DNA from 2 places in the Mycobacterium sp. NPDC003449 genome. Region 1 is predicted to be linked to the other one. Evidence: riboswitches for the same ligand, from Rfam matches in the RefSeq annotation. Region 1 holds a riboswitch; the other holds the start of a gene.

Region 1 (15,087 bases):
TGGGATGAGGCCTCGCGCCGGGTGAGCCGCCTCGAGCTGGTTTCGCTGGAGGAACTCGGGCGCCCGCGCATCGACGTCACGGTGCGGATCTCCGGATTCTTCCGGGACGCCTTCCCGCACGTCGTCGGCATGCTCGACGATGCGGTCCGGATGGTGGCGACCCTGGACGAGCCCGACGAACAGAACTTCGTCGCCGCGCACGCCCGCGCCGACATCGCCGAGCACGGTGACGAGCGGCGGGCCACCACCCGGGTTTTCGGTTCCAAACCGGGGTCCTACGGTGCCGGGATCCTCCAGGTGATCGAGGCGCGCACCTGGCGCGACGACAACGACCTGGCCGAGGTGTACACCGCGTGGGGCGGATTCGCCTACGGGCGGGGGCTGAACGGGGTGGCGGCGGCCGAGGACATGCGCACCAACTATGCGCGGATCAAGGTGGCGGCCAAGAACATCGACACCCGCGAGCACGATATCGCCGACAGCGACGACTATTTCCAGTACCACGGCGGCATGGTGGCGACCATCCGGGCGCTCACCGGGTCCGACCCCAAAGCCTATGTGGGGGACTCGACCACGCCGGACGCGGTCCGGACCAGGACGCTGGCCGAGGAGACCGCGCGGGTGTTCCGGGCCAGGGTGGTCAATCCGCGCTGGATCACCGCGATGCGCAGGCACGGTTACAAGGGTGCCTTCGAGCTGGCCGCGACCGTGGACTACCTGTTCGGGTTCGACGCCACCGCTGGCGTCGTCCACGACTGGATGTACGAGAAGCTCGCGCAGGAATACGTGCTCGACCCCGCCACCCGGGAGTTCCTCAACACCTCCAATCCGTGGGCGCTGCACGGCATCGTGGAGCGGCTGCACGAGGCGGCCGACCGGGGATTGTGGGCCGAGCCGTCGCCCGAGACCCTCGCCGCCCTGCAACAGGCCTACCTCGAGGTCGAGGGCGACCTGGAGGACCGCTGAGATGAGCGGGCCGGTCCGGATCAGGGTGCTCGGCGTCGGAATGGGGCCGCGGCAGGTGACCCCTGAGGTGGCCGACGCGCTGCGGGCCGTCGACTACGTCCTGGCCGCCGACAAGGGCGACGGCGAGCGCGCCGACGGGCTGCTCGAGCTGCGGCGCCAGATCGTGGCCGCCTGTCCCGGCCCGGCCGGGCCTGCCGAGATCGTGGTGGTGCCCGACCCGCAACGGGACCGCTCGGCGAGCCTCAGCAACACCGGTTACCAAGGGGCGGTGGCCGATTGGCATGAGGCGCGGGCCCAGGCCTATGCCGATATCCTCGCGCGGCGCGGCGGGACCGCGGCATTCCTGGTCTGGGGCGACCCGTCGCTGTACGACTCGACCATCCGGATCGTCGAGAAGATCCGCGCCCTCGGCGTCGCGCTGACCTTCGACGTGCTGCCCGGGGTCAGTGCGCCGCAACTGCTCGCCGCCCGGCACCGCATCGTGCTGCACGAGGTCGGCAGGCCCGTGCACATCACCACCGGACGGCGGCTGCAGGAAGCCGTCGCGGCCGGGCAGGACAACATCATCGCGATGCTCAACCCGCCGCCCGAGCGGCTCGACCTGACCGGGCTTGCGGACTGGACGATCTGGTGGGGTGCGAATCTGGGGGCGGCCGGGGAACGCCTCGTCACCGGCAGGCTCGGCGAGGTGCTGGAGCCGATCACGGCGGCCCGCGCCGAGGCGAAGACCGAAGCCGGCTGGGTGATGGATCTCTTTCTGCTGAGGAAGAACTGATGGCCGGCCTGCTGGTCGCGGGCACCACAAGCGATGCGGGCAAGAGCGCGGTCACCACCGGCCTGTGCCGGGCGCTGGCCCGGCGCGGTGTCAAGGTGGCGCCCTACAAGGCGCAGAACATGTCCAACAACTCGATGGTGTGCGCCGGGCCCGACGGTACGGGCGTGGAAATCGGCCGCGCACAATGGGTGCAGGCCCGCGCGGCCCGCGCGACACCCGAGGCCGCGATGAACCCGGTGCTGCTCAAACCGGGCAGCGACCGGCGCAGCCACGTGGTGCTGATGGGCCGCCCCTGGGGCGAGCTCGCCTCGGCGGACTGGTTCGAGGGCAGGCGCGAACTCGGGTCCGCCGCCCACGCCGCCTTCGACGACCTGGCCTCCCGCTACGATGTGGTGATCGCCGAAGGGGCGGGCAGCCCAGCCGAAATCAACCTGCGGGCAGGCGATTACGTGAACATGGGGCTGGCGCGGCATGCCGGGTTGCCGACCGTGGTGGTGGGTGACATCGACCGCGGCGGGGTGTTCGCGGCCTTCCTCGGCACGGTGGCGCTGCTGGCGGCCGAGGACCAGGCACTGGTGGCCGGCTTTGTGGTCAACAAGTTCCGCGGCGACCTCGACCTGCTGGCCCCCGGGCTGCGCGACCTCGAACGCGTCACCGGCCGCCGGGTCTATGGAACCCTGCCGTGGCGTCCCGATGTGTGGCTGGACTCCGAGGACGCGCTGGATCTGGCGGGCCGGCGCTCGGCGGACACCGGTGCACGCCGGGTGGCGGTGATCCGGCTGCCGCGGATCAGCAACTTCACCGATGTCGACGCGCTGGGACTCGAACCCGGCCTCGACGTCGTGTTCGTCTCCGACCCACGCGCACTGGGCGACGCCGACCTGGTGGTGCTGCCCGGGACTCGCGCCACCATCGCCGATCTGGGGTGGCTGCGCTCCCGCGGCCTGGACACCGCGATCGCCGCCCACGTCGCGGCGGGCAGGCCGGTGCTGGGGATCTGTGGCGGGTTCCAGATGCTGGGCCGGGTGATCCGCGATCCCGACGGTGTCGAGGGAGCGGTCGCCGAGGTCGACGGGCTCGGCCTGCTCGACGTCGAGACCACCTTCGCGGCGTCGAAGGTGCTGCGGCTGCCGCACGGGCGTGGGCTCGGCGTCGCGGCATCGGGCTACGAGATCCACCACGGCCGGATCACCCGCGGGTGCGGGGCCGAGGAGTTTCTCGGCGGGGCCCGCACCGGGCCGGTGTTCGGCACCATGTGGCACGGCTCGCTGGAGGGCGATGCGCTGCGCGCGGCCTTCCTGGCCGAAACCCTCGGCCTGGCACCGTCGGAGGTGTCCTTCCCGGACGCGCGCGAGCGCCGCCTGGACCTGTTGGGCGACCTGGTCGAGCGCCATCTCGACCTCGACGCGCTGTCGGAGCTGATCGACCGCGGACCCACCGGTCTGCCGTTCCTGGCGCCGGGGGCGCCGTGACCCGGATCCTGCTGCTCGGCGGAACGTCGGAGGCCAGGGCGCTGGCGGCCCGCCTGGTCGACGACGGGGTCGACGTGATGAGTTCGCTGGCCGGGCGGGTCGCGCGGCCCCGGATGCCGGCAGGTCCGGCCCGGATCGGGGGCTTCGGCGGGGTCGAGGGCCTGCGGGCCGCGCTCGCCGACTACGACGCCGTCGTCGACGCCACCCACCCGTTCGCCGTCACCATGTCACAGCACGCGGTGAGCGCGTGCACCACCGGCCGGCGCCGCTGGCCCCTGCTGCGGCTGCAGCGCCCCGGCTGGGCCGACCGTTCGAAGCCCTCGTGGCAGTGGGTGGACACCCACGCGCAGGCGGCGCAGGCGGCCCGGTGCGGGCACCGCCCGGTGCTCACCGTCGGTCGCCAGCAGCTCGCCCAGTTCGTTCCCGCGCTCAACGACCGTGCCGTGCTGGCCCGCGTCGTCGATCGGCCCGACTTCGAGCTTCCCGGGGGCTGGCAAGTGGTCAACGACCGGGGCCCCTACGAACTGGCCGACGAGCTGCGGCTGCTTCGCGATCACCGGGCAGATGTGCTGGTCACCAAGGATTCCGGTGGTGAGTACACCTGGCCGAAGATGCTGGCGGCCCAGGAGCTGGGGTTGCCGGTCGTGATCGTCGCGCGCCCGAGCGTGCCCGGTGACGTGCCGGTGGTCGATACGGTCGAGGAGGCCGTGGCGTGGGTGCGCTCATTGGGCGCACCGACCGCGGGCTAGGCACACCGCGGCGGCGGCCAGCGCCGTACCCCAGCCCACCCGCCTGGCCAGCCGGGCGGTGCGCCCGATGTCGGCGGGCTCGGGGGCCCGGCCGTCACCCATCAGTGCCCGGTGTTCGACCCGGTTGCCGTAGTAGGTGTTGGTGCCGCCCAACCGGATACCGAGCGCGCCGGCGAAACCGGCTTCGATCACGCCCGCGTTCGGGCTGGGATGACCGGCCGCGTCGCGCCGCCAGGCCCGGATCGCCGCGGCCGGATCGGGTCCGAGCAGCGCCGTGAGCAGCCCGGCCGCCCTGGCCCCGGGGAGGCCGATGAGGTCGTCGAAACGTGCTGCGGCCCAACCGAAATGCTCATAACGTGGATTGTGGTGGCCGACCATGGCGTCCAGGGTGTTGGCGGCGCGGTGCGCGACCAGACCGGGGATGCCCGCCGCGGCGCCCCACACCAGCGAACCGACCACGGCATCGCTGGTGTTCTCGGCGACCGATTCGATGACCGCGCGGGCGATCTCGTTCGGGCTCAGGGTCGCGGTGTCGCGGCCGACCAGGCGGCGCAGGTGGCGCCGGGCCCCGTCGAGGTCGTCGGCGGTCAACAGGTCGGACACCGCCGCCGCCTCGCGTTCCAGCGACCGTCCGCCGAGCACCGCCCAGGTCACCGCCGCCGTGCCCGCAGCGGTGGCGGCGGGCCCCGTGAGCCGACGCTGCACCGCGCCCGCCGCCAGCGTGCTACCGCCGACCAGCAGCACCACGTAGGCCACGCCACGGCCGCGCCGGTCGGCGTACATCGCCCGCTCCAGCCACGCGGCGGTGCGGCCGAACCCGGCGACCGGGTGAAAACGCCGGGGGTCACCCAGAATCCGGTCGGCGGCGAAGCCCGCCAGCAGCCCGGCGCCGCGGGCGGTCATTCGGTTCACCGGCGTCCTCCGCCTACCATGGCAGCATGCGGATCCTGGTCACCGGTGGCGTCCGGTCGGGGAAATCCCGCCACGCCGAAGGGTTGGTCCCCGCCGCCGGGACGGTCACCTACATCGCACCGGGACGCCCGGCCGACGGCAGCGACGCCGATTGGGATGCCCGGGTCGCGCTGCACCGGTCGCGGCGGCCTGCGCACTGGGTGACCGTGGAGACCGTCGATGTCGCGGCCGCCGTGGCCGGCGCCGACGGGCCGGTCCTGCTCGACTGCCTGGGCACCTGGATGGTCGGCGTCATGGACCGCGAAGGGCTGTGGGATGCCGCCACGGCCGATGCGGCCGCCGCGATCGGCCCACGCCTGGATGCGTTGTGCGATGCGCTGACCGGCAGGCCCGACGCGGTGGTGGTGACCAATGAGGTCGGTCTCGGTGTGGTGCCCGCGCACCGGTCGGGGGTGCTGTTCCGGGACCTGCTCGGCACGATCAACCAGCGGGTCGCCGCCGTGTGCGATGAGGTGCACCTGGTGATCGCGGGACGCGTCCTCACCCTCTGATGAACTCATAGCGGCTCGGTGGCCGCGGCGATCTCCGGCGAGGCGGGCCGGGGGCGAGCCGGCCCGGCATGGCGATGGACGGCATCGGCGAACCGCTGCGCCAGCGTGGGATGCCCGGCCCAGTGGGTGTGCAGATACGCCGCGTGCAGCGCCGGACCCGCGAAACCGTCGCCGCCGGTGGGGGTTTCCCACGCCGCGGTGAGCGGGCCCGCCGTGGGCGTGACCGTGACCCTGGTGCGATGGAACTCGTGCCCGGTCACCTGCTGGCCTGCCGTGGTTAGCAGGGTGTCGGACGGGCTGACCGCGGTCCGGTAGCCGAGGGTCAGGCGCGGCGTCATCTCCGCGGTGGCCGGCACGGCCCCGATCATCGGGGTGCCGTCGAGGGTGCGGCACAGGTAGGTCAGGCCGGCGCATTCGGCGACCGTGGGCACCCCGTCGGCGATGGCCGCCCGCAGCTCGGCGAGCAGCGGTGCGTTACCGCCCAGTTCGGCGGCGTGCACCTCGGGAAACCCGCCGCCGAGGTAGATCCCGGCGGTGTGCGGCGGCAGCGCCGCATCGGTCAGCGGATCGAACTCGACGAGATCGCAGCCCGCGGCCCGCAACAGTTCATCGGTCTCGGCGTAACGGAAGGTGAAGGCCCGGCCGCCGGCGACCGCGACCACCGGCAGGGCCGCCGACGCGGCACCCACCTCGGTCGCCGGATTCCACGCGGCCCCTGGCAGATCGGGCGCCCGCCGGGCGATGTCGAGCACCGCATCGAGGTCGACGTGCCCGTCGACGATGCCGGCCATCCGCGCCACGGTGGCCGCCGACTCGGCGCGCTCGGCCGCAGGCACCAGACCCAGGTGACGGGAAGGGGTTTCGGCGTCGTCATCCCGGGGAAGCGCACCGAGGACCGGTATCCCGCTGGGGGCCAGCGCATCACGCACCTCGTCGGCGTGCCTGCCGGTACGGGCCTTGTTCAGGATGACGCCTGCGATCTGTACGTCCGGATCGAAAGCGGCCAGCCCCGCGACCACCGCGGCATGGGTGCGCGATGCGTGGGAGATGTCGACGACCAGCACCACCGGCGTATTCGTCAGCGCCGCGACATGCGCGGTCGACGCCTCGCCCGCGGCGCCGAGCCGGCCGTCGAAAAGTCCCATGACGCCCTCGATCACGGCGATATCGGCGCGGGCGGCGCCGTGCAGCAGCAGCGGCCCGATGCGCCGCTCGCCGACCAGGAACGGATCGAGGTTACGGCCGGGCCGCCCGGTGGCCATGGCGTGATAGCCCGGGTCGATGAAATCCGGCCCGACCTTGTGACCGGACACCGCAAGACCCCTGGCGGCCAGCGCCGCCATCAAACCGGTCGCCAGCGTCGTCTTGCCGTGCCCGGATGCCGGTGCCGCGATGATCAGCCGCGGCAGCGCGGTGGCTACCATTCGATGCCCCGCTGGCCTTTCTGGCCCGCGTCCATCGGATGCTTCACCTTGCCCATCTCGGTGACCAGGTCGGCGACCTCGGTCAGCGCGGGATCGGCTCTGCGGCCGGTGATCACGACGTGCTGGTGGCCGGGCCGGGCGGCCAGGGTGTCGACGACGTCGGCCACATCCACCCAACCCCAGTTGATCGGGTAGGTGAACTCGTCGAGCACATACAGGTCGTGCGTCTGCTCGGCCAGCCGGCGTTTGATCTCGGCCCAGCCGGCCGCGGCCGCCTCGGCATGGTCGGTTTCACTGCCGGCCTTGCGGCTCCACGACCAGCCCGACCCCATCTTGTGCCATTCGACCGGGCCGCCCTCACCGGTCTCGGTGTGCAGGGCGCCCAGCCGTTCCAGCACGGCCTGTTCCCCGATGCGCCATTTGGCGGACTTCACGAACTGGAACACCCCGATCCGGAAGCCCTGATTCCAGCCGCGCAACGCCAGACCGAAGGCCGCGGTCGACTTTCCCTTGCCGTCACCGGTGTGCACGATCAGCAGGGGCCGGTTGCGGCGCTGGCGGGTGGTGAGCCGGTCGTCGGGTACGACCGATGGTTGGCCCTGTGGCATCAGGCGGCCCCTTTCCTCGTGGCGTGCCGGACGATATCGGTCAGCGCCTCGGCACTGACGTGCGACAGCGGGACATGGTCGGCGCCGAGGTGGTCGGCCAGCTCGGCGGCCAGACCGAGTCGCATCCGGCCGCTTTCGCAGTCCACCACGATGGCGCTGAGATGCTGGGCGGCCAGGCCCGCCGCGATGTGGTGGGCCCGGCCGACCGGGTCGGGGCCCGCCGTGGCGCGGCCGTCGGTGACCAGCACGAGCAGCGGTCGCCGGCCCGGGTCGCGGAGCCGTTCGCGGCGGATCAGCTCGGCCGCCTCGATGAGCCCCTCGGCCAGCGGGGTGCGCCCACCGGTCGGCAGGTCGGCCAGCCTTTTGGCCGCCACATCGACCGAACGGGTTGGCGGGAGGGCGATCTCGGCGCCGCGGTCGCGGAAGGTGACCAGCCCGACGCGATCTCGTCTGCGGTACGCGTCGAGCAGCAGGGACAGGACCGCGGTCTTCACCTGACGCATCCGCTCCCTGGCCGCCATCGAACCGGACGTGTCCACGACGAACAGCACCAGATTGGCTTCGCGGCCCTCCCGGACCGCGCGTCGCACATCCTGGGCGCGCAGCAGCACCCGGCCGTCGGTGCGCCCCCTTGCGGACTGATGGGGGGCCGCGGCCCGCACGGTCTCGACCAGATGGATCCCGGTGCCCGCGGTCGGCGAGGCGGTGGCCCCGATGCGCCGGCCCGTCGAGGTGCGGGCCCGGCTGCGCCTGCCGGCCTGCCCGTCACCCACCCCGGCCACGGTGAACAGCCGGGTCCGGTACGGGTCACCGGCGCCCGTCGGTGCCGGGCTGTCCTTCGGGCCGGGCGACTGCGCGCCGTCGGTGTCGCCGCCGGGAGGGGGCGCGTCCGGCTCGGGCGGGCCCTCGCCGTCGGGCCCGTCCGGATCGGGATCCGGGTCCGGGTCGGAATCGTCTGACGGGGGCAGCAGTTCGTCGAGTTCGCTCTCGTCGAGGCCGGGCTGATCGAACGGGTTGCGCCTGCGCCGGTGCGGCAGCGCCAGCCGGGCCGCGGCCCGGACATCGTCCACGGTGACCCCGTCGCGGCCGGCCCACGCGGCGTGCGCCGCGGCGGTCCGCGCGGTGACGATATCGGCCCGCATCCCGTCGACGCCGAACGCCGAGCACACCTCGGCGATCCGCAGCAGCGTCGCGTCGTCGAGTTCTACCCGGGAAAGGTGCTGTTGGGCTTGGTGAATGCGGTCCCGCAGGCGTTGTTCGGCCGCGGCGTAGCCGGCGCAGAACGCCGCCGGATCCGCATCGAACAGCAGCCGCCTGCGCACCACCTCGGCGCGCTGGGCGGGATCGCGCGGGGCGGCCACCTCGACGCTGAGGCCGAACCGGTCCAGCAGCTGGGGACGCAGTTCCCCCTCCTCCGGGTTCATCGTCCCGACCAGGACGAACCGCGCCGCGTGGGTGACCGAGATGCCGTCGCGTTCCACGGTGAGCCGACCCATCGCGGCGGCGTCGAGCAGCAGGTCGACCAAATGGTCGTGCAGCAGGTTGACCTCGTCGACGTAGAGGATGCCGCGGTGCGCCTTGGCCAGCAGCCCCGGTTCGTAGTGCACGGCGCCGTCGCTGAGCGCCCGTTCGAGTTGGATCGACCCGGCCACCCGGTCCTCGGTGGCCCCGACGGGCAGCTCCACCAGCCGGACCGGGCGGGTTTCGATCGCGGCGTCCGGACCGAACGGCGCGTCCGGGGACAGCGGTTCCGGCTCGGCGGGATCGGTGGAGAACCGGTCGCCGCCGATGACCCGGATATCGGGCAGCACCCGGGTGAGGGCGCGGACCAGCGTCGACTTCGCGGTGCCCTTCTCGCCGCGGACCAGCACACCGCCGATGCCGGGGTCGATGGCGCTGAGCACCAGGGCCAGCGCCATATCGTCGAGACCGCCGGGCGCGTCGGGATCGCCGCCGACGACGGCAGGGAAGGGATATAGAGGCAACATGGGAGGCTCCGCTCGTCACTGCCAACGGGTGTTGGGCATGCGGGGCCGGTATTCGGACTGACCGAGCGATCCTCGGAACACCGTAGCGGGCCTGTGCCGGAGTCTCACCGGCTTCCCTCGTTACCCCCGCTGAACCCTGTGGGTACACGGTTCGCGGGGCACCTCGCGACCCTTACGCTAGCACCGCCGCCGGGCTGCCCGCCGACCCGCGGATCACCGTCGTCGGAGCCGGCGTCCATCGGATCCGGAAACCTGAGTGCCCTCACTCCGGCATGGCCTCGGCGAACCGGCGCGCGGCGTCGGTGATGTGCTGCCGGGCCACGCGCTCGGCGGTGTCGGCGTCGCCGGCGGCCAACGCTTCGGTGATCTCGCGGTGCTGGCGCCAGGCCACGTCGAACATGTCGGGGATGGTGCGCAGCATGCCGACCATCGCGCGCTCCACCACCGCCCACATCGGGACCATCGCCCGGCTGAAGTACGGGTTGTCGGTCGACTCGAGAATCGTTCCGTGGAAGTCACGGTCGAGGTCGAGCAGTGCCCGGGTGTCGTTGGCCCCGCCGAGGTCGTCATGGCGCGCCAGGATGGCGAACAGTTTGTCGAGACCGGCCTGCGGGCGGGCCAGCGCCACGTCCCGCACGGCCTTGGCCTCGAGGGCCTCGCGCACCTCATAGGCGGCCTGCACGTCGCGCTTGGACAACGACCGGACCGCGACGCCACCGGAGGCCAGCGGTTCCAGCAGCCCCTCGGACACCAGTTCGGCGGCCGCCGCGCGCACCGGCATCCGGCTGACGCCGAGTTGTTCGGCCACCTGGACCTGGTTGAGCCGGACCCCAGGCGGGATCTCCTCCAGCACGATGGCCAACCGCAGCCGGTCGCGGACCGTGCGGACCAGCGCACTGGAATCCCGCGGCGGCAGGGCCGTGAGCGCCGAGAACGCACCGTCACTAGGCAGGCTCACGGATTGCCTCCTCGCGGGAACGACGTCGAGTGTCTTCTGGATCCACAAACCATTATGGGGCACGGTGCACGGATCCGGTCGCGGGGCTGTCTCCCGACGCGCGTGATGGGTGAGCGTCGCCGCGGTCTGACACAGCACTTGATTGCAGCTGTAATGCAGTCTATGTTTATCCGCATGTCACACCTCTCGACGGGGCGAGTTCGGTGAACGGAATCGGCATCCGCGGTGCGTGGGCGTGAATAGGCAAGGCGGGCACAGGGTTTCGATCGCACGCCGCCTGGGCCGCAACTGGATGGTGTTGGTGGCGGTGGCCGTGATCGCGCTGTCGAGCTTCACGGTGTATCGCCTGCACGGCATCTTCGCGTCCCGCGACGTCATATCAACCCCCACCGGGATCATGGACAACGCCGAGCCGTTCGACCCCAAGCGGGTGCTCATCGAGGTGTTCGGTCCGCCGGGCACGGTGGCCACCATTTCCTACCTGGACGTCGATGCCCAACCGCAGCGGGTCGACGACGTCGCGCTGCCCTGGTCCTATGACGCCTCCACCACGAAACCCGCTATCGCCGTGAATGTTGCGGCCAAAGGGGACAGTGACTCGATCGGCTGTCGCATCACGATCGACAACGAGGTCAAAGACGAGAGAACAGTGAACACTGTGCACGCCTTCACCCACTGTCTGGACAAGTCCGGATGACCCGCGTTCCGGACTTGCTGCGACGGTTCTCCGCCGCGATCGTGTTCTTCTGGCTGGCCGTCGCGATGGTGACGAACGTCTTTGTGCCGCAGTTGGAAACGGTGGCCGAAGCCCACAACGCATCGTTGAGCCCGCAGGACGCACCGTCGCTGCAGGCCGCCAAACGCATCGGCAAGGTGTTCGACGAGTTCAGCTCGGACAGTTCGGCGATGATCGTCCTGGAGGGTGACCAACCACTGGGCGCCGACGCGCACCACTACTACGACGGCCTGGTCGACAAACTCAACCGCGACACCAAACACGTTGAGCACGTGCAGGATTTCTGGGGCGATCCGTTGACCGCAGCCGGATCGCAGAGCTCCGACGGCAAGGCCGCCCTGGTACAGGTGTACCTGGCCGGCAACCAGGGTGAGTCGCTGGCCAACGAATCCGTGGACTCGGTGCGCGACATCGTCGATGACACGCCGGCGCCACCGGGCGTACGGGCGTACGTCACCGGTGCCGCGCCACTGGTCACCGATCAGTTCGAGGTCGGCAGTGACGGCACCTGGAAGACCACCCTGATCACCATCGGAGTGATCATCGTGATGTTGTTGTGGCTGTACCGCCGCATCACCACCGCGATTCTGGTGCTGTTCACGGTGATGATCGAACTGACCGCCTCGCGCGGGGTCGTCGCGGTGCTGGCCAACGCCGGCGCGATCGAACTGTCGACGTATTCGACGAATCTCCTGACGCTGCTGGTGATCGCCGCCGGTACCGACTACGCGATCTTCCTGCTGGGCCGGTTCCACGAAGCCCGCCACGACGGTCAGGACCGGGTCACGGCGTTCAACACGATGTACCACGGCACCGCCCACATCATCCTCGGGTCGGGCCTGACGATCGCCGGTGCGGTGTTCTGCCTGCACTTCACCCGGCTCCCGTACTTCCAGACCCTTGGTATTCCCGCCGCGATCGGCGTCCTTGTCGCGGTGCTGGCCGCGCTGACCTTGGGGCCGTCGGTGATCGCGGTCGGCCGCCACTTCGGGTTGTTCGACCCCGCCCGGGAAATGAAAACCCAGGGCTGGCGGCGGATCGGCACCGCCATCGTGCGCTGGCCCGGCCCCGTGCTGGTGGCCACGATCGCTGTGGCGCTCATCGGCCTTTTGGCCCTGCCTGGGTACACCACCAGCTACGACACCCGCCCGTACATGCCGGCGAGCGCCCCGGCCAATCTCGGCTATGCCGCCGCGGAGCGGCACTTTTCCCCGGCACGCCTCAACCCCGAGTTGCTGATGATCGAAGCCGACCACGACATGCGTAACGCGACGGGCATGATCCTGTTGGAGCGGGTGGCCAAGGAGATCTTCCATACCGACGGGATCGCCGAGGTGCAGTCGATCACCCGGCCGGAGGGCACGCCGCTGGAGCATACGTCCATCCCGTTCCAGATCAGCGCGGGCAGCGTCACCCAGTTCCTGAACCTGCCCTTCCAAGAGGGACAGGCCGACGAGCTTCTCAAACAGGTTGATGTGATCAACGATTCGATCAATATCCTGCGCCAGCAGTATGCGCTGCAGCAGCAGTCGGCCGCGATCACCAATGAGCAAGCCGAAGCGTTCGCTCGGACGATCGAGACCACGAAGGACCTGCAACGCAAGATCGCCGATTTCGATGACTTCTTCCGGCCGATTCGCAACTACTTCTACTGGGAGCCGCACTGCTTCGACATCCCGGCCTGCGCCGCGTTGCGGTCGATATTCGATGCCATCGACGGTATCGACGCGCTGACCTCGGGTCTGAGTGACGTATCGGGAAGTATCGCCAAACTCGATGCGCTGCAACCCAAGCTGCTCGCAATGTTCCCGCCTCAGATCGCCAATCAGGAACGAAACCGGGAACTGATCATGTCGAATCATTCGACCACCTCCGGGCAGAACGACCAGACCGCCGACGGGTTGGACAACGCGGCCGCGATGGGCCAGGCGTTCGATGCGGCCAAAACCGATGACTCGTTCTACCTGCCGCCGGAGGTCTTCACCAACCCTGAATTCCTGCGCGGGGTCAAGTTGTTCCTCTCGCCCGACGGCAAGGCAGCCCGGATGATCATCACCCACGAGGGTGATCCCGCGACGCCGGAAGGCATTGCGCACATCGATCAGATACGCCACGCGGCAAAGGATGCCGTCAAGGGCACCCCGCTGGCGGGGTCCAAGATATACCTCGCAGGCACCGCGGCCACCTACAAGGACATCGCCGACGGTGCGAAATATGATCTGCTGATCGCCGGCGTCGCAGCGCTCAGCCTGATCCTGCTGGTCATGATGTTCATCACCCGCAGCATGATCGCCGCCCTGACCATCGTCGGTACGGTCGCCTTGTCGTTGGGCGCATCCTTCGGGCTGTCGGTGTTGATCTGGCAGTACATCTTCGGTGTCGAGCTGTACTGGATCGTGTTGGCACTGGCTGTCATTCTGCTGTTGGCGGTCGGCTCGGACTACAACCTGCTGCTGGTCTCGCGGTTCAAGGAAGAACTGGGCGCGGGCATCAACACCGGCATCATCCGGGCCATGGCCGGCTCCGGCTCCGTCGTGACCTCAGCAGGTCTGGTGTTCGCCGCGACGATGGCCTCATTCGTGTTCGCCGACCTGCGGGTCCTCGGCCAGGTCGGCACCACGATCGCCCTCGGATTGCTGTTCGACACGCTGATCGTGCGCTCGTTCATGACGCCGGCGATTGCCACGCTGCTCGGCCGGTGGTTCTGGTGGCCGCTGCGGGTGCGGGCCCGCCCGGCCAGCCAGATGCTGCAGCCCTACGGATCCCGTGCCTCGGTGCGTCAGCTGATGCTGTGGGACGACGGTGACGTTGTAGCTCCCACAGCGGAGACGGTGACCCAGAACAAGGGAGGGGCGCAATGAATCTCGGTCTGTGGGGTGCGCTCACGATTCTCTTGGCGGTGCTGGCGCTGATCTTCGCGGCGTGCGCGTTCGTCTACATCGGTCGGCTGGAGCGGCGGACGTCGGCGGTGCTCGGCGAGAAGTTGGGCGCCCACAAAGCGATACTGGCCAAGGTGCGCAAACGTCGGCCACTGACGCAGGATGAGTTCGACTACGCGCAGGAATTGGTCTCCGACGCCCGGTCGCCGCTGGCTTATGCGATACCGGCCGTCCTGTTCACCGCGGGAGCGTTCTATGTCGTCGGCTGTCTGCATGAACTCGATGTCCACGGCGGCAACCCCTCGTTCCGGACGTTCATCGGGGGCCTCACCATGCTGGGCTCGTTCAACATCTTCGGGCAGCTGCGCAGGGTGGCACGCCTCAAATCGCGACTGCGGGATGCGGCCGTCCTGAGTTGAACCACCAACTGGCTTAATTCCGTGCCGGTTATGCAGCGATAGGGTGATTCTGTGTCACGTAGCAACATCAGCTCCACGTCCGTCCGGACCGTTGCGCCGGAGTTGATCGAGGCCGCGGTGCGTGCCGCGGACGTACTCAACCGAGACATCGTCGATGTCCCCGTCAGCGCCATCGCCGCCGAAGCCCACATCTCCCGCAGCACGCTGATTCGCAGGCTGGGCGGATCCCGCACTGTTCTGGACGCCGCTGTCCGCGCCGCAGGCATCGACCCCGGCGGCCGCCCCCCGGTACGGGTGCGGGCACTCGCCTCAGCCGCGCAGCTGATCAGCAAGAACGGCCTGGCCGCGACCACGCTCGACATCATCGCCGAACACGCCGCCTGCTCCGTATTCAGCCTGCACGCCGTGTTCGGCGGACGGGACGAACTGCTACGCGCGGTGTTCGACCAGTACAGTCCCGTCCGCGACATCGAAAGCTACTTCGCCACTGCGCAGGACGATCTTTACGCCACAGTGCACGGCTTTTACCGCACCGTGGCCCAGGCGCTCAGCCGTGAACCGCGTGTCACCCCCGCGATGCTGGCCGAGGTGTACTCGCGGCCAGAAAGTGCCACAGTTCAATCCCTGACCCGGCACGCAGTTCCGCGAAT
Region 2 (15,087 bases), on a different contig from region 1:
TCTGAGCCCGGGTGGCCCGACGTCGATGATCGGAGAACCAAAGGGGCCCAAGGAATCTGTCGCGACGAATCATGGACGGGTCGGGTTTCGCGACGGTAAACAACGCGCCAACACGTCGCGCAACATTGCTGTCCGGTCGACTCTTGAAGAAGGCTGTGAGTGATCTGATAATTGCCTGCGCAACAACGTAATACGCGGTTGTGACGCAGGTCTTATGCCGACATCCAATCGACCGCAGGCAGAATCGGGGCGTTGGTCGTCCGTTCATCGTTCGGACACCCGGCCCGCAGACGGTATGAGGGCAAAGTCGCCGAGGTGTAATGCCTTTCGCCGATGCGGCCGCACTGCGGGCCGTGCACCGCCAACCGAGTGATGGAGGAATCGTTGAGGTCGTCCAAGGCGTGCGAGCGGGGGATTGCCGCACTGCTCATCGCATTCAGCATCGGATTGGCCGCGATGCCCGTCGCAGCCGCCGATCCGGAAGATCCCATGCCGAGTGCTCCCGGTGTTCCGGGGCTTGCCGAGCCGGGAGTGCCTGCGGTAACTGCGTGTTCGGCCTTCGCCGATGCCCTGGACTCGGCGTCGACGTTCTACGGCGACTTCGCCGATTCCATCGAAGGGGTGGAACGTCCCGACTACGGCGACCCGACCATCAGCACCACCAACACCAGTGGCCGTACCGCGCTGCGCGAGGCCGCCGCGTCGGCGATGAGCGCGGCCGGTACACCTGGACTTTCGCCGGACATCGCCAACCCGATGCGCTCGTGGTCCGTCGGTGCCACCAAGCTGCTTCTCAAGATGGGGCTGCGCACCGGTGGACAGTCGCTCAATGACACGGCCACCCGGCTCAACAACGACGCGAACAACGCGCAGATGGCCTGCGCCGCTGCAGGAACCCACGCCTGACTGTGATCCGTCACGCGATTTCATTGCTCGTGTTGGTACTGCTGGCAACCAGCTGTGCCGGCAATGGCGACCCGGCCAACGGCCCGCCGAAGGATGTTCCGAAGTCGGCGCTTGCGGGGCTGCTGCTCAGCGCCGATCAGATCGACACCGTGATGGGCGCCGAGGGGATGACGGCGCACCGGCCCGTCACCGAGATGGGCGATCATCGTGACCTGCTGCCCAACCTGAACTGTCTGGGTGCCTGGCAGGTCGACGAGTCCGCCATCTACGGCAGGGACTGGGCGGCCATGCGTCAGGTGCTGCTGCGGGCGCCGGACAACGATGACTGGGACGACCTGGTGGTCCAGTCGGTGGTCATCTTCGCGTCCACGCGGGATGCCCGGGATTTCCTCGACGAGTCGGCAGATCGCTGGTCCAAGTGCACCAATCACCATGTCAACATCACCCTCAACGGTCGACCCCTGCCCAGGTGGACCAGCGGAGACCTCACCAGGACGAGTTCCGAGCTCACCTTGCCGTTCAGCCGGGTGAACGGGGACCAGACCCGGGCCTGCCAGCGTGCGCTGGCCGTCGCCGCCAATCTCGTGATGGATGTTCAGGCTTGTAAACCCGAGGGTTCGGCTGTCACGCAGGCCGCCGATGTGGTGGACCGGATCATGGTCGCGATGCCGCGCTGAGCCGTGCTGTCGTTGCGGCCGGGCGGGTAGTGTGAGCGACGCAGCTGGTTTGTCGGCGCAGGCTCAGGCCGGTGCCGACACCGAGCGCCGCACGCTGATCCAGGTGCGGCGCGAGAGGGAACCCGGTGGGAATCCGGGACTGTCCCGCAGCGGTAAGCAGGAACGACCGCCGTCATCAGCACTGGCACGCAGGTAACTGCGGCTGGGAAGCGACGGCCACTAGGTGCACGGATCGCCGTGCGGGCCTGCGAGTCCGAAGACCTGCCAGCCGTACCGGACGCGCCGCGTCCGGTGGTTCATCGCCTCGCGGAATAGGCAGTGGCCGAAGCGGTGTACCCGTGGCGGGTTTACACGTGTTCGGCTCGACGTCTCCGGGCGGTGGCCATCCTGCGAGCACGTTGAAGGACCTCGTCATGAACGCAACCGCTGTACCGTTCACCGCCACCATTCTCGGTTCCCCGCGCATCGGGCCCAATCGCGAACTCAAGCGAGCCGTCGAAAGATACTGGGCCGGCCGCACCGACCGCGCCGAGTTGGAAGCCATTGCCGCCACGTTGCGCCGCGACACCTGGGAATCGCTCGTCGCGGCCGGACTGGACTCGGTCCCAGTCAACACCTTCTCGTATTACGACCAGGTTCTCGACACTGCCGTGCTGCTGGGTGCACTCCCACCGCGGGTAGCCGCGATCACCGATGACCTGGACCGCTATTTCGCCGCCGCCCGCGGTGGCGCCTACGGTGGCGAAGAGATTGTTCCGCTGGAGATGACCAAGTGGTTCGACACCAACTACCACTACATCGTGCCCGAGATCGGTGCAGATACCCACTTCGGGCTTAATCCGGCCAAAGTGCTCGGTGAGGTGGAAGAGGCTGCCGCCCAGGGTATTCCCGCGCGTCCGGTGATCGTCGGACCGATCACCTTCCTGGCGCTGTCCAAGACGGTGGACGGTACCGAGCCGATCGGGCGCCTCGGGGAACTCGTGGCCGTCTATGCCGAACTGCTGGAGCTGCTCTCCGACAAGGGCGTGGACTGGGTCCAGATCGACGAACCGGTATTGGTGACCGACATGCTCGACAACGCCGCCGAGCTGGCCGAGCAGACCTACCGCCGGCTCGCGGACCTGACCAGGCGGCCGGCCATCTTCGTCGCCACCTACTTCGGTGAGCTCACCGATGCACTGCCCGTGTTGGCCCGCACCCCGGTCGAGGCCATCGGCATCGATCTGGTCGCCGGAGGTGTTTCCGCGGTGGCCACGGCGCCGGAGCTGGCCGGCAAGCTGGTGGTGGCCGGCGTGGTCGACGGCCGCAACATCTGGCGCACCGATCTGCAGGCCGCGCTCGCCACCTTGGCCACCCTGCTGGGACCTGCCGGCACGGTGGCGGTATCGACGTCGTGCTCGACCCTGCACGTGCCCTACACCCTCGACGCCGAGGATGGTGTGGATCCGGCGCTGCGGAGTTGGCTGGCATTCGGCTCCGAAAAGGTCGGTGAGGTGGCCGCCCTGGCGCGTGCCCTCGCGCACGGTCGCGAGGCCATTTCGGCCGAGATCGCGGCGTCCAACGAGGCCATCGCGTCCCGCAAGGCCGATCCGCGCCTCGACAACGCCGACATCCGCGCGCGCATCTCCGCCATCGTGGCCGCGGGCGTCAACCGCGGCCCCGCCGACCGGCGTCGGGCCGTACAGCAGGACCGGCTCAACCTGCCTGCCCTGCCGACCACCACGATCGGGTCCTACCCGCAGACGACCGCCATTCGCGTGGCCCGCGCCGATCTGCGGGCCGGCAAGATCGACCGGGCCGAGTACGAAGCCCGGATGAAGGCCGAGATCGCCGCGGTGATCGAACTGCAGCAGCGGTTGGGCCTCGACGTGCTGGTGCACGGTGAACCCGAGCGCAACGACATGGTGCAGTACTTCGCCGAACAACTCGACGGGTTCTTCGCGACGCAGAACGGTTGGGTGCAGTCCTACGGCAGCCGCTGCGTACGCCCGCCGATCCTCTACGGCGACGTCGCACGGTCGAAACCCATGACGGTGCAATGGATCACCTATGCACAGTCGCTGACCGAGAAGCCGGTCAAGGGCATGCTGACCGGGCCGGTCACGATCCTGGCGTGGTCGTTCGTCCGCGACGACCAGCCGCTGGCCGATACCGCCGCCCAGGTGGCGCTCGCGATCCGGGACGAGACCGTGGATCTGGAGTCGGCGGGTGTCGCGATCATCCAGGTCGACGAGCCCGCCCTGCGCGAGCTGCTACCGCTGCGAACCAGGGACAAGGAGGCGTACCTGCGCTGGGCCGTCGATGCGTTCCGGCTGTCCACCTCAGGGGTCGCTGACTCGACGCAGATCCACACCCACCTGTGCTACTCGGAGTTCGGCGAGGTGATCGGGGCGATCGCCGATCTGGATGCCGACGTGACGTCGATCGAGGCGGCCCGCTCGCACATGGAGGTGCTCGGCGATCTGAACGAGGCCGGGTTCGCCAACAGTGTCGGCCCTGGCGTCTACGACATTCACTCACCGCGGGTGCCGGGTGTGCAGGAAATCGCCGCCTCTTTGCGGGAGGCGCTGAAAGCTGTTCCTGCTGAGCGGCTCTGGGTGAATCCCGACTGCGGTCTGAAGACCAGGAACACCGCGGAGGTGACCGAATCGCTCAAGCACCTGGTGGCAGCGGCCGCGGAGGTGCGCGCCGGCTGAACTGGCGAGCGTGGGCCTCATGCACGCGTTGCGGCGAATTTGCGTGCATGAGGCCCACGCTCGGCACAGTCAGCGGTCGGCGGGCTGACCTGCCGGCGAATAAGGCAGGCTGCTGCTGGTCTGCGGGTCGACCTGGACCGGCTTGCCCACGTACGGGAACGCCCGTTGAGGGCAGGCCGGCCGGTCGCAGACTCGGCAACCCGCACCGATCGGCACGACGGCCTCGGGATCGGTCAGATCGATGCCTACCGAATAGACGAGCTTGTCGGCGTGGGCCAGGTCGCAGCCCAGGCCGATGGCAAAGCTTTTGGGGGTCCCCAGGTATCGGCTCGGTGCCGTGTCCGCCGTCTTGGCGATCCAGAAGTAGCTGCGGCCGTCGGGCATCTGGGCCACCTGCGTCAGGAATTCGCCCGGGCGCGCCGATGCATGGTGCACCACCCACAGCGGGCAGTTCCCGCCGACCCGTGAGAAGTGAAAAGCCGTGGCAGACTGCCGTTTCGAGATGTTTCCCGCGCTATCGGTGCGCACGAAGATGAACGGGATGCCGCGCGCGTCCGGTCGCTGCAAGGTCGACAGGCGATGACACACCGTTTCGAATCCGACCTCGAATCGCCGGGCGAGTTGGTCGATGTCGTACCGCAGGTCTTCCGCGGCGGCCAGAAACGTCCGGTAGGGAAGCAGTAGCGCGCCGGCGAAGTAGTTCGCCAAGCCAATTCGGGCCACCCCCTTCGCCTCTGAGCTCAAACGGGCGTCGGTCGCGACGATGGCGTCGATCAGATCGGCGTGTGACAGCAGGGCGATCTGGGTGGCCAGCTGGAACGCGCGTCGTCCGGGTAGCAGCCACCGCGCCACGTGAAGGGTGCGGACCTCGGCGTGGTAGCGCCGTTTCACGTTGGCGCCGAGGACGTCACCGTCGTCGACGACCACCGTGACACCGAACTCGGCGGACAACAGACCGGCCAGTTGGACATCGAGCCCGCCGAGCTGTAAGCCGTGGCGGCCGAACAGCTCCTCGGCCGCCCGGTCGAGTGCGTCGATGTAGTTGCGGCGGTCGTAGAAGAAGTCACGGACCTCTTCGAACGGCATGGGCTGTTGGGTGCCGGTCTGCACGTTCAGGCTCGCACGATCGTGCACGGCCTCCAATTCTGCCGTCGCATCGTGTAACCGCCGGTGCAGGTTCACCATGGCCTGGCCGACCTCGGGCATGCGGGCGACGAGTTCTTCGATCTGCGCATTGGTGGCGGGACCGTCGGTGAGGATCTCACGCAGATCGGACACCAGCCGGGCGTCTGCGTCCGGCGCGAAGTAGTGCGTCGGCAGGTCGAAGCGGTCCGACAATGCCAGCAGCACCGGGACGGTGATCGGGCGCTGGTCGTTCTCCAGTTGGTTGACGTAGCTGGTCGACAGCCCCAGGGCGCGCGCCAGCGCGACCTGGGTCAGGCCTCGCTCGTCTCGTAAGCGCCTCAGGCGGGCACCCGCGAATGTCTTTGCCACCGCTCCCAAGACTACCTCATCGAGCATCCACAATATTCGCAAAAGTCTTCGCTGAAGGACGCAAAATTATGCATTTACAGGCTCTTTCGCGGGGAATTCGGTCTGCGTACCGTGCGAAATATGCGTGAACATGAGGTGAGAACACGGCGTAGCGCCGACGATTTTCCGCGGACCGAACACCTGGCGTGGAAGATCGCCGAGGTCGCGGCGGACCCGGTGGCGGTGCCGTCCGAGACCGAGGCGATGGTGATCAACCGGATCATCGACAACGCTGCGGTGTCGGCCGCATCGGTGATCCGCCGTCCCGTCACCGTGGCTCGGGCCCAGGCGCAGGCGCATAAGACCCGGCGGGGCGCCGCGGTGTTCGGCGTCGACGATACGGTCTCGGCCGAGTGGGCAGCCTGGGCCAACGGGGTGGCCGTGCGCGAGTTGGACTTTCACGACACCTTCCTCGCCGCCGAATACTCTCATCCCGGCGACAACATCCCGGCGCTGGTGGCGGTGGCCCAACACCTCGGCGTCCGCGGATCCGACCTGATCCGCGGTATCGCCACCGCGTACGAAGTCCAGGTCGACCTGGCCAAGGGAATCTGCCTGCACCGGCACAAGATCGACCACGTCGCGCACCTCGGTCCGTCGGTCGCCGCCGGCCTGGGCACCATGCTGCGGCTGGACCCCGAGACGATCTACGCCGCAATCGGCCAGGCGCTGCACCTGACCACCGCGACGCGTCAGTCCCGCAAGGGGCGGATCTCCAGCTGGAAGGCATTTGCGCCGGCATGGGCGGGCAAGGTCGCCATCGAGGCCGTGGACCGGGCGATGCGCGGCGAGGGGGCGCCCGCGCCGATCTGGGAGGGCGAGGACGGCGTGATCGCCTGGCTGCTGTCCGGCCCCGAGCACACGTACCACGTTCCGCTGCCCGCTCGGGGTGAACCCAAGCGGGCCATCCTGGACACCTACACCAAGGAGCATTCGGCCGAGTACCAGAGCCAGGCGCCCATCGACCTGGCCCGGCGGATGCGGGGGCGTATCGGTGATCTGGACCAGATCGCCAGTATCACGCTGCACACCAGCCACCACACACATGTGGTGATCGGCACCGGGTCCAACGATCCGCAGAAGTTCGATCCCGACGCCTCGCGGGAAACGCTCGATCACTCGGTGATGTACATCTTCGCCGTCGCCCTGCAGGACGGCGCCTGGCACCATGAACGGTCTTACGCGCCGGAGCGGGCACACCGGGCCGACACCGTCGAACTCTGGCGGAAGGTCGCCACGGTCGAGGATCCGGAGTGGACGCGGCGGTACCACTCGAACGACCCGGCCGAGAAAGCGTTCGGAGCCAAAGCCGTGGTGACCCTCAAGAGCGGCGAGACCATCGTCGACGAGCTCGCCGTCGCCGATGCGCATCCGTTGGGGGCGCGGCCGTTCGAGCGTGAACAATACGTCGCCAAGTTCGCCGAACTGGCCGACGGTGTCGTGGAATCCGAAGAGCAGCAACGGTTCCTGAGTGTAGTCGAGAACGTCTCGATGGCCAAGGCCGGCGGGCTCGCCACGCTCAACGTCCGGGTGGCCCCGCGGGTGTTGGACAAGGCGCCGACCGTGCCGTCGGGGATCTTCCAATGAGCGGGTTGCTCGGCTCCGAGGTCCCGGTCTCGGAGAAGCGCCGGACGTTCCGTCGCGGGTTGGAATCCGGCCGGCTCCTGCGCTTTCCGGGGGCGTTCTCCCCGCTGGTCGCCAAACTCGTCGCCGAGATCGGCTTCGACGGCGTCTACGTCTCGGGTGCGGTCCTGTCGGCCGACCTGGGTCTGCCTGACATCGGGTTGACGACGCTGACCGAGGTGACGGCCCGCGGAGCCCAGATCGCCTCGGCTACCGACCTTCCGACGTTCATCGACGCCGACACCGGCTTCGGGGAACCCATGAGCGCGGCCCGCACCGTGACACTGCTCGAAGACGCGGGGCTGGCCGGGCTGCACCTGGAAGACCAGGTGAACCCGAAGCGGTGCGGACACCTCGACGGCAAGGCCGTGGTGGAGACCGCCGAGATGGTCAAGCGGCTGCGTGCTGCCGTCTCGGCACGGCGGGATCCCAACTTCATCATCTGCGCCCGTACGGATGCCGCGGGGATCGAGGGGATCGCCGCGGCGATCGACCGGGCCAAGGCCTACGCCGACGCCGGTGCGGACCTGATCTTCACCGAGGCTCTGTACACCCCGGCGGATTTCGAACAGTTCCGGGCCGCGGTCGACGTTCCGCTACTGGCCAACATGACAGAGTTCGGAAAGTCCGAACTGCTCACGGCCCAGCAGTTGTCCGAGATCGGCTACAACATGGTGATCTACCCGGTGACCACGCTGCGCCTGGCGATGCATGCCGTCGAGGTGGGACTGCGTGAAATCTCCTCGACAGGAACACAATCCGGGATTCTGGATCAGATGCAGCACCGAAGCAGGCTGTATGAACTCTTGCGTTACAACGACTACAACCAGTTCGACTCGGATATCTACAATTTTTCGCTGCAAGGGGCGACACGATGACCGTCACCGCGAACGACACAGTCTCACCGAGCATCCACAAAGGACTGGCGGGCGTGGTGGTCGACACCACCGCCGTCTCCAAGGTAGTCCCGGAAACCAACTCACTGACCTACCGCGGTTACGCCGTCCAGGATCTGGCCGCGCACTGCAGCTTCGAGCAGGTCGCGTATCTGCTGTGGCACGGCGAACTGCCCACCGATCAGGAGCTGGCACTGTTCTCCCAGCGTGAGCGGGCGTCGCGCCGTATCGATCGGTCGATGCAGTCACTACTGGCCAAGATCCCCGACACCTGCCATCCGATGGACGTGGTCCGCACGGCGATCAGCTACCTGGGCGCCGAAGACCCCGAGGAGGACGACAGCGCCCCCACGGCCAACCTCGCCAAGTCGCTGCGGATGTTCGCGGTCCTGCCCACCATCGTCGCTGCCGACATGCGCCGGCGCCGGGGGCTGGAACCGATTGCCCCGCATAGCCACATGAGTTATTCGGAGAACTTCCTGAACATGTGCTTCGGTGAGGTACCGGACCCGGTGATCGTCAAGGCTTTCGAGCAGTCGATGGTCCTCTACGCCGAGCACAGTTTCAACGCGTCCACGTTCGCGGCACGCGTAGTCACCTCGACGCAGTCCGACATCTACTCCGCGGTGACGGCGGCGATCGGCGCGCTCAAGGGCTCATTGCACGGCGGCGCCAACGAGGCGGTCATGCACGACATGCTCGAGATCGGCAGCGCCGAGAATGCCGCGGAGTGGTTGCACGGCAAAATGTCCCGCAAGGACAAGGTGATGGGTTTCGGGCACCGGGTGTACAAAAATGGCGATTCCCGGGTGCCCGCCATGAAAGCTGCCCTGCAGCGGGTGGCCGCGGTGCGCGACGGGCAACGATGGCTGGACATCTATGACCGCCTGGAGCAGAACATGCTCGCCGCCACCGGGATCAAGCCCAACCTGGACTTCCCGACCGGGCCGGCCTACCACCTGATGGGCTTCGACATCCCCAGCTTCACACCGCTTTTCGTGATGAGCCGGATCACCGGTTGGACGGCCCACATCATGGAACAGGCGGCATCCAACGCCCTCATCCGGCCGCTGAGCGAGTACCGCGGCCGTCCGCAGCGCACCCTGGCGTAGGTGCCGGGTCAGCGGCCGGTGGAGCCGTCGATGAGTTCGCGCAGGATGTCCATATGCCCGGCGTGGCGTCCGATCTCCTCGATCATGTGCGTGAGCGCCCAGCGCATCGACGGCGACTTGCCGTTGCGGGTCGGCCGTTGACACGGCGAGCCGAGATCGACGCAGGCGGCGATCGTGGTGTTGGCCGCGGCGGTGACCCGTCGGTACTCGGTCGTCAGCGCCGGTACGGTGCTGCTGTCGGCGGCGTGGAAGGTCGCGGGCCAGTCGGGGACGTCGTCGCCCAGAAAGGTGAACCGCTCGACATTGATCAGGTGATTGAGCAACCCGAGCAGATTGGTCCCCGACGGCACGCCGGGGTGACGGACCTGCGGTTCGGGTGCACCGTGCGCCTTAGCGATCACCGACTCGCGGAGGTAGTCGAGAAACCCGAGGAGAACTTCACGCTCGCTACCGCCGGTTGCGGGCGGTGGCATGTCCCGTCGTCGCCGTGCCATGGCGACGACCCTAGTGCCGTCGACCGCCGGCGTGCAGCGGCCGCGACGGTGTGAAGGACGCGATGTGGTCGATCATCGCGTCCAGCGTCGTCCGCAGCGGTTCGACGTCGCGCAGGGTCTGGGCCATCAGCAGACCGCCCTGCAGCGTCGTCAACAGTGCCGTCGCCAGCCCGTCGACGTCGGCGACGTCGGCGAGCTCACCGCGGTCCCGCATCGCGGCCAGCCCGGCGCGGATGGCCGCTTGCCAGCGGCGATACCCCGCGGCGACATCTTCCCGTGCGGCACTGTCGCTTTCGGCGAGCTCACTGGCGAGCGACCCGAGCGGGCACCCACCGCGGCAGCCGTTGGATCGTTGGTACTCGACGATCACATCGGCCCACGCGCGCAACGCGTCGAGATCGTCGAGCCGCGCGAGCATCGCTTCCTGAATTCTGAGGATGGTGGCGGTCTGATACTCGATGACCGCGCGGGTGAGCGCGCCTTTGTCGTCGAAGTAGTGGTAGATCTGCGACGCGCTGACGCCTGCGGCGGCGCGAACGTCCTCGGTGCTGGTTCCCGAGACCCCGCGGGCGTGCATCAACGCGGCGGCCTGGGACACGATGCGGTCCCTGGTGGCCCGGCCCTTCGGGGTGAACATCCACCGACGCTATCAATTTTGGAGTTGACAATCCAAAAAATCTGCCGTTTTGTGGAATGAATAATCCAATCTGCAGGGAGGCGCACGCATGACAACGCACACTCGGACGATCGGCGAACAGTCGCGGGACGCCGCGACCGCAGCGGCCGCGAACCTGCCGGCCGAGGTCGTGGCTGCATTCACGACCGAGCAGGCGGCTTTGACGGCGCGCGGCGTGCCGGAGGGCGTGGCCTCGCCCGGGGACGTCATGCCCGACGGGAAGCTGCTCGATGCGCACGGCGCCCCGACTTCGCTGGAGCAATTGCGCGACGGCGGGCCCGCGGTGGTGGTGTTCTACCGCGGAGCCTGGTGCCCGTACTGCAATATCGCGTTGCGCACCTACCAGGGCGAGTTGGTGCCGGCGCTGCGTGAACGCGGCTTCGCGCTGATCGCGGTGAGCCCGCAGAAGCCCGACGGATCGCTGAGCGCCGCCGAGACCAACGAGTTGACCTACGCGGTCGCCTCCGACCCGGGCAACCAGATCGCCGCCGGGTTGGGCATCCTCCACGGCCCGTCTCCGGATTCGATTGCCGCACAGATCAAGTTGGGACTCGACCTCACCGAGGTGAACGCCGATGGTCGCACCACGCTGCCGATGCCAACGGTTGTCGTCGTCGACGCCGCCGGCGTCGTCAGGTGGATCGACGTGCACCCGGACTACACGACCCGCAGCGAGGTGGCCGATATCCTGGCCGCCGTCGACGGGACCCGGTGACTCGCTGTCGGACAACCGATTCCTCGTCCCGGCGCCCACTCGTCCCCAAGAAGCGCCCCCGGCAGGGATCGAACCTGCGACCAACCGCTTAGAAGGCGGCTGCTCTATCCGCTGAGCTACGGAGGCAGCGCTCGAAGAGTCTATCGTGCCGGTGCCGGCCACCGGTCGGGTGTGACACCCGGCAAAGCCGCCCCGTGGTCCTCGGCGGCAGACTAGCGTGGACGCTGCACTCGGTCGCCGGTGAGGGGAGAGGGACCACGTTATGAGCAGCGAAGTGCCGGAGTCGGACGCGGCCGGGTTGCCCGAGGAACTGAGTGCGGTCGATCAGCTGTTGCACCGCGGGGAGGCCAATCCCCGTACCCGCTCCGGCATCATGGGCGTCGAGATCCTCGACACCACGCCGAACTGGGACCGGTTTCGGGCCCGCTTCGACAACGCCTCCCGGAAGGTGCTGCGGCTGCGCCAGAAGGTCGTGATGCCGACACTGCCCACCGCCGCGCCGCGGTGGGTGATCGATCCGGATTTCACCCTGGATTACCACGTGCGCCGGGTCCGCGTTCCCCAGCCTGGCACGGTGCGCGAGGTGCTCGACCTCGCCGAGGTGGCGCTGCAGTCGCCGATGGACATCACCCGCCCGCTGTGGAGTGCGACGCTGGTGGAAGGACTGGCCGACGGCCGCGCCGCCACCATCCTGCACCTGAGCCACGCGGTGACCGACGGCGTCGGCAGCGTCGAGATGTTCGCCAACATCTATGACCTCGAACGCGATCCCGGGCCGGACCCACAGGCGCCGTTGCCGATCCCGCAGGACCTCTCGCCCAACGATCTGATGCGCCAGGGCATCAACCGGCTGCCCGGCTCGATCGTCGGTGGTGTACTCGGCGTACTCGGCGGTGCGGCCCGGGTGGCCACCAGGGCGGTGCGCGATCCGGTGTCGGCGGTGGGCGGGGTGGTGGATTACGCGAAGTCGGGAGCCCGGGTGATGAGCCCGGCCGCCGACCCGTCGCCGTTGTTGCGCCGCCGCAGCCTGTCGTCGCGCAGCGAGGCGATCGACATCCCGTTCGGCGACCTGCATCGCGCCGCCAAGGCAGCCGAAGGCTCCATCAACGATGCTTACCTGGCCGGACTGTGCGGTGCCCTGCGGATCTATCACGAGGCGAAGGGCATCCCGGTACAAACCCTGCCGATGGCGGTGCCGGTGAATCTGCGCGCCCAGGACGATCCGGCCGGCGGTAACCGCTTCGCCGGGGTCAATCTCGCCGCACCCGTCGCCATCGCCGATCCCGCGGCCCGGATCAAAGCCGTCCGATCGCAGATGACCAGCAAACGACAGGAGCGGGCCATCGACGTCGTCGGCGCGGTCGCTCCGGTGCTCAGCCTGCTGCCCGACACCTTCCTGGAATCGGTCGCCGGGTCGGTGGTGAACTCCGACGTGCAGGCCAGCAATGTGCCGGTGTACCCGGGGGACACCTACATCGCCGGCGCGAAGATTCTGCGGCACTACGGGCTGGGTCCGCTGCCTGGGGTGGCGATGATGGCGGTGCTCATCTCCCGGTCCGGCCATATCACCGTCACCGTCCGCTACGACCGGGCCGCCGTCACCGACGACCGGCTCTTCGCGCGTTGCCTGCGGGACGGCTTCGACGAGGTGCTCGCCCTCGGGGGTGACGCACGCTGCACCCCGGCCTCGTTCAGTGTCGATGCGCCTGCCGGAGAATCATCGAACGGGGGTGGTGCGCAGTGACTTCGACAGGTAAGGGCAATCCGCCGCAGATGCGGCTTCCCGGCACCTTGGCCGAGATCGAGGCGAGTCCGGAGGGGCCCGAGATCGGCGCCTTCTTCGACCTCGACGGCACCCTGGTGGCCGGCTTCACCGGGGTGATCATGACCCAGGACCGGCTGCGCCGCGGCCAGATGGGGGTCGGTGAGTTCATCGGGATGGTGCAGGCCGGCCTGAACCACCAGTTGGGCCGGTCGGAGTTCGAGAGCCTGATCGGCAGGGGTGCCCGGATGCTGCGCGGGAACTCGCTCAGCGACCTCGACGAACTGGGGGAGCGGCTGTTCCTCCAGTACGTCCAGGGCCGGATCTACCCCGAGATGCGGGCGATGGTGCGGGCCCATATGGCCAGGGGCCACACCGTGGTGCTGAGCTCCTCGGCGCTGACGGTGCAGGTTGAGCCGGTCGCCCGGTTCCTGGGCATCGACAATGTGCTCAGCAACAAGTTCGAGACCGACGACGACGGTCTGATCACCGGCGAGGTGCAGACACCGATCATCTGGGGCCCTGGGAAAGCCCGTGCCGTGCAGGCATTCTCGGCCGATAACAAGATCGATCTGGCCAAGAGTTACTTCTATGCCGACGGCGACGAGGACGTCGCGCTGATGTACGTGGTCGGCAATCCGCGGCCGACGAACCCGGCGGGAAAATTGGCCGCCGTGGCCGCCAAACGTGGCTGGCCGATCCTGAAGTTCAGCAGCCGCAGCGGTGGCAGCCCGATCTCGCAGCTGCGGACGGTGGCGGGGGTGGCATCGCTGATGCCGGTGGCCGCGGGTGCGATCGGCTGGGGCCTGCTCAACCGCAATCGGCGCAGCGGGGTCAACTTCTTCACCTCGACCTGGAGCCGCGTTCTGCTGGCGGCCACCGGTATCAGCCTCAACGTGCTGGGCGAGGAGAACCTCACCGCCCAGCGGCCCGCCGTGTTCATCTTCAACCATCGCAACCAGGCCGACCCGGTCATTGCGGGGGCCTTGGTGCGCGACAACTTCACCAGCGTGGGCAAGAAGGAACTCGCCAACGATCCGTTGGTGGGCACGCTGGGGCGGGTGATGGACGCGGCGTTCATCGACCGCGACGATCCGCAGAAGGCCGTCGAGAGCCTGCGCAAGGTGGAAGACCTTGCCCGCAAGGGTTTGTCGATCCTGGTCGCTCCCGAGGGCACCCGGCTGGACACCACCGAGGTCGGCCCGTTCAAGAAGGGGCCGTTCCGGATCGCGATGGCCGCGGGTGTCCCGATCGTCCCGATCGTTATCCGCAACGCCGAGGTGATCGCCGCGCGCGATTCCAGCACGTTCAACCCCGGAACCGTTGACGTGGCGGTCTACCCGCCGATTCCGGTGCACGACTGGACCACCGAGGACCTACCGGATCGGATCGCCGCGATCCGCCAGCTCTACCTCGACACCCTCAAATCGTGGCCGCACGACACCCTGCCGGAGTTCGCATTCGACGAGCCGCCGAAGCCGGCCGCCAAGGCGCCCAAGAAGGCGGCAAGGAAGGCTCCCGCGAAAGCCGCAGGGACCAAACCCGATCCGGGCGCCCGCCGCGGCACCGCGAGGGGCAGGCCGTGACCGATTCCACCGACCACTTCGCCAGCTTCACCACCTCCGACGACGCGCTGGTGCTGGCATCGGTGTCCTCGGCCGCCGAGCTGGACCTGCTCAACGACTGGCTCAAGGCGCAGCGCCGCGACCATCCCGAATCCAGGGTCGAGGTGCTGCAACTGCCCGCGGCCGACGAGCCCGCACCGGGGGTGCTCGCCCGACTGGTCGAGGAACTGGAGGCCGACGAGGACAGGCAGGTGGTGCCGGTGCGGGTGTTCTGGGTGCCGGCCGGGCTGCCCACCCGGCTGAAGGTGATGGCGCTGATCTCCGATCGCGACACCTATCGGCCACCGGAGCTCCTGCAACGACGGATCCTGCGCAAAGATCCGTCCCGGGCCAGGGTGGTGGCCGGTGAACCGGCCAAGGTCTCCGAGCTGC

What was found. Region 1 has a riboswitch for cobalamin ahead of ACWDTP_RS03410 (VWA domain-containing protein). Riboswitches for the same ligand answer to the same signal wherever they lie in the genome.
Region 2: it holds a riboswitch for cobalamin, as region 1 does, so the genes downstream of both, metE (5-methyltetrahydropteroyltriglutamate--homocysteine S-methyltransferase) here and ACWDTP_RS03410 (VWA domain-containing protein) in region 1, are expected to answer to the same signal.

What each region holds. Positions count from the first base shown of each region.
Region 1 is NZ_JBSFPX010000006.1:50,273-65,359, forward strand. Features, by position in the region: gene cobN (cobaltochelatase subunit CobN) at 1-966, shown strand, start outside; gene cobF (precorrin-6A synthase (deacetylating)) at 968-1,741, shown strand; gene ACWDTP_RS03380 (cobyric acid synthase) at 1,741-3,213, shown strand; gene ACWDTP_RS03385 (cobalt-precorrin-6A reductase) at 3,210-3,962, shown strand; gene ACWDTP_RS03390 (cobalamin biosynthesis protein) at 3,936-4,865, opposite strand; gene ACWDTP_RS03395 (bifunctional adenosylcobinamide kinase/adenosylcobinamide-phosphate guanylyltransferase) at 4,901-5,425, shown strand; gene ACWDTP_RS03400 (cobyrinate a,c-diamide synthase) at 5,431-6,849, opposite strand; gene cobO (cob(I)yrinic acid a,c-diamide adenosyltransferase) at 6,843-7,457, opposite strand; gene ACWDTP_RS03410 (VWA domain-containing protein) at 7,457-9,445, opposite strand; cobalamin riboswitch at 9,472-9,626, opposite strand; gene ACWDTP_RS03415 (GntR family transcriptional regulator) at 9,708-10,403, opposite strand; gene ACWDTP_RS03420 (MmpS family transport accessory protein) at 10,696-11,100, shown strand; gene ACWDTP_RS03425 (MMPL/RND family transporter) at 11,097-14,000, shown strand; gene ACWDTP_RS03430 (hypothetical protein) at 13,997-14,437, shown strand; gene ACWDTP_RS03435 (TetR/AcrR family transcriptional regulator) at 14,540-15,087, shown strand, end outside.
Region 2 is NZ_JBSFPX010000107.1:9,036-24,122, reverse strand. Features, by position in the region: partial or broken gene ACWDTP_RS23880 (hypothetical protein) at 1-163, shown strand, start outside; gene ACWDTP_RS23875 (hypothetical protein) at 373-906, shown strand; gene ACWDTP_RS23870 (sensor domain-containing protein) at 909-1,583, shown strand; cobalamin riboswitch at 1,668-1,848, shown strand; gene metE (5-methyltetrahydropteroyltriglutamate--homocysteine S-methyltransferase) at 1,997-4,279, shown strand; gene ACWDTP_RS23860 (short-chain fatty acyl-CoA regulator family protein) at 4,349-5,782, opposite strand; gene prpD (2-methylcitrate dehydratase PrpD) at 5,894-7,399, shown strand; gene prpB (methylisocitrate lyase) at 7,396-8,313, shown strand; gene ACWDTP_RS23845 (bifunctional 2-methylcitrate synthase/citrate synthase) at 8,310-9,443, shown strand; gene ACWDTP_RS23840 (DinB family protein) at 9,452-9,937, opposite strand; gene ACWDTP_RS23835 (TetR/AcrR family transcriptional regulator) at 9,948-10,574, opposite strand; gene ACWDTP_RS23830 (peroxiredoxin-like family protein) at 10,663-11,328, shown strand; tRNA gene ACWDTP_RS23825 (tRNA-Arg) at 11,382-11,454, opposite strand; gene ACWDTP_RS23820 (wax ester/triacylglycerol synthase family O-acyltransferase) at 11,591-13,072, shown strand; gene ACWDTP_RS23815 (HAD-IB family hydrolase) at 13,102-14,676, shown strand; gene ACWDTP_RS23810 (glycerol-3-phosphate 1-O-acyltransferase) at 14,673-15,087, shown strand, end outside.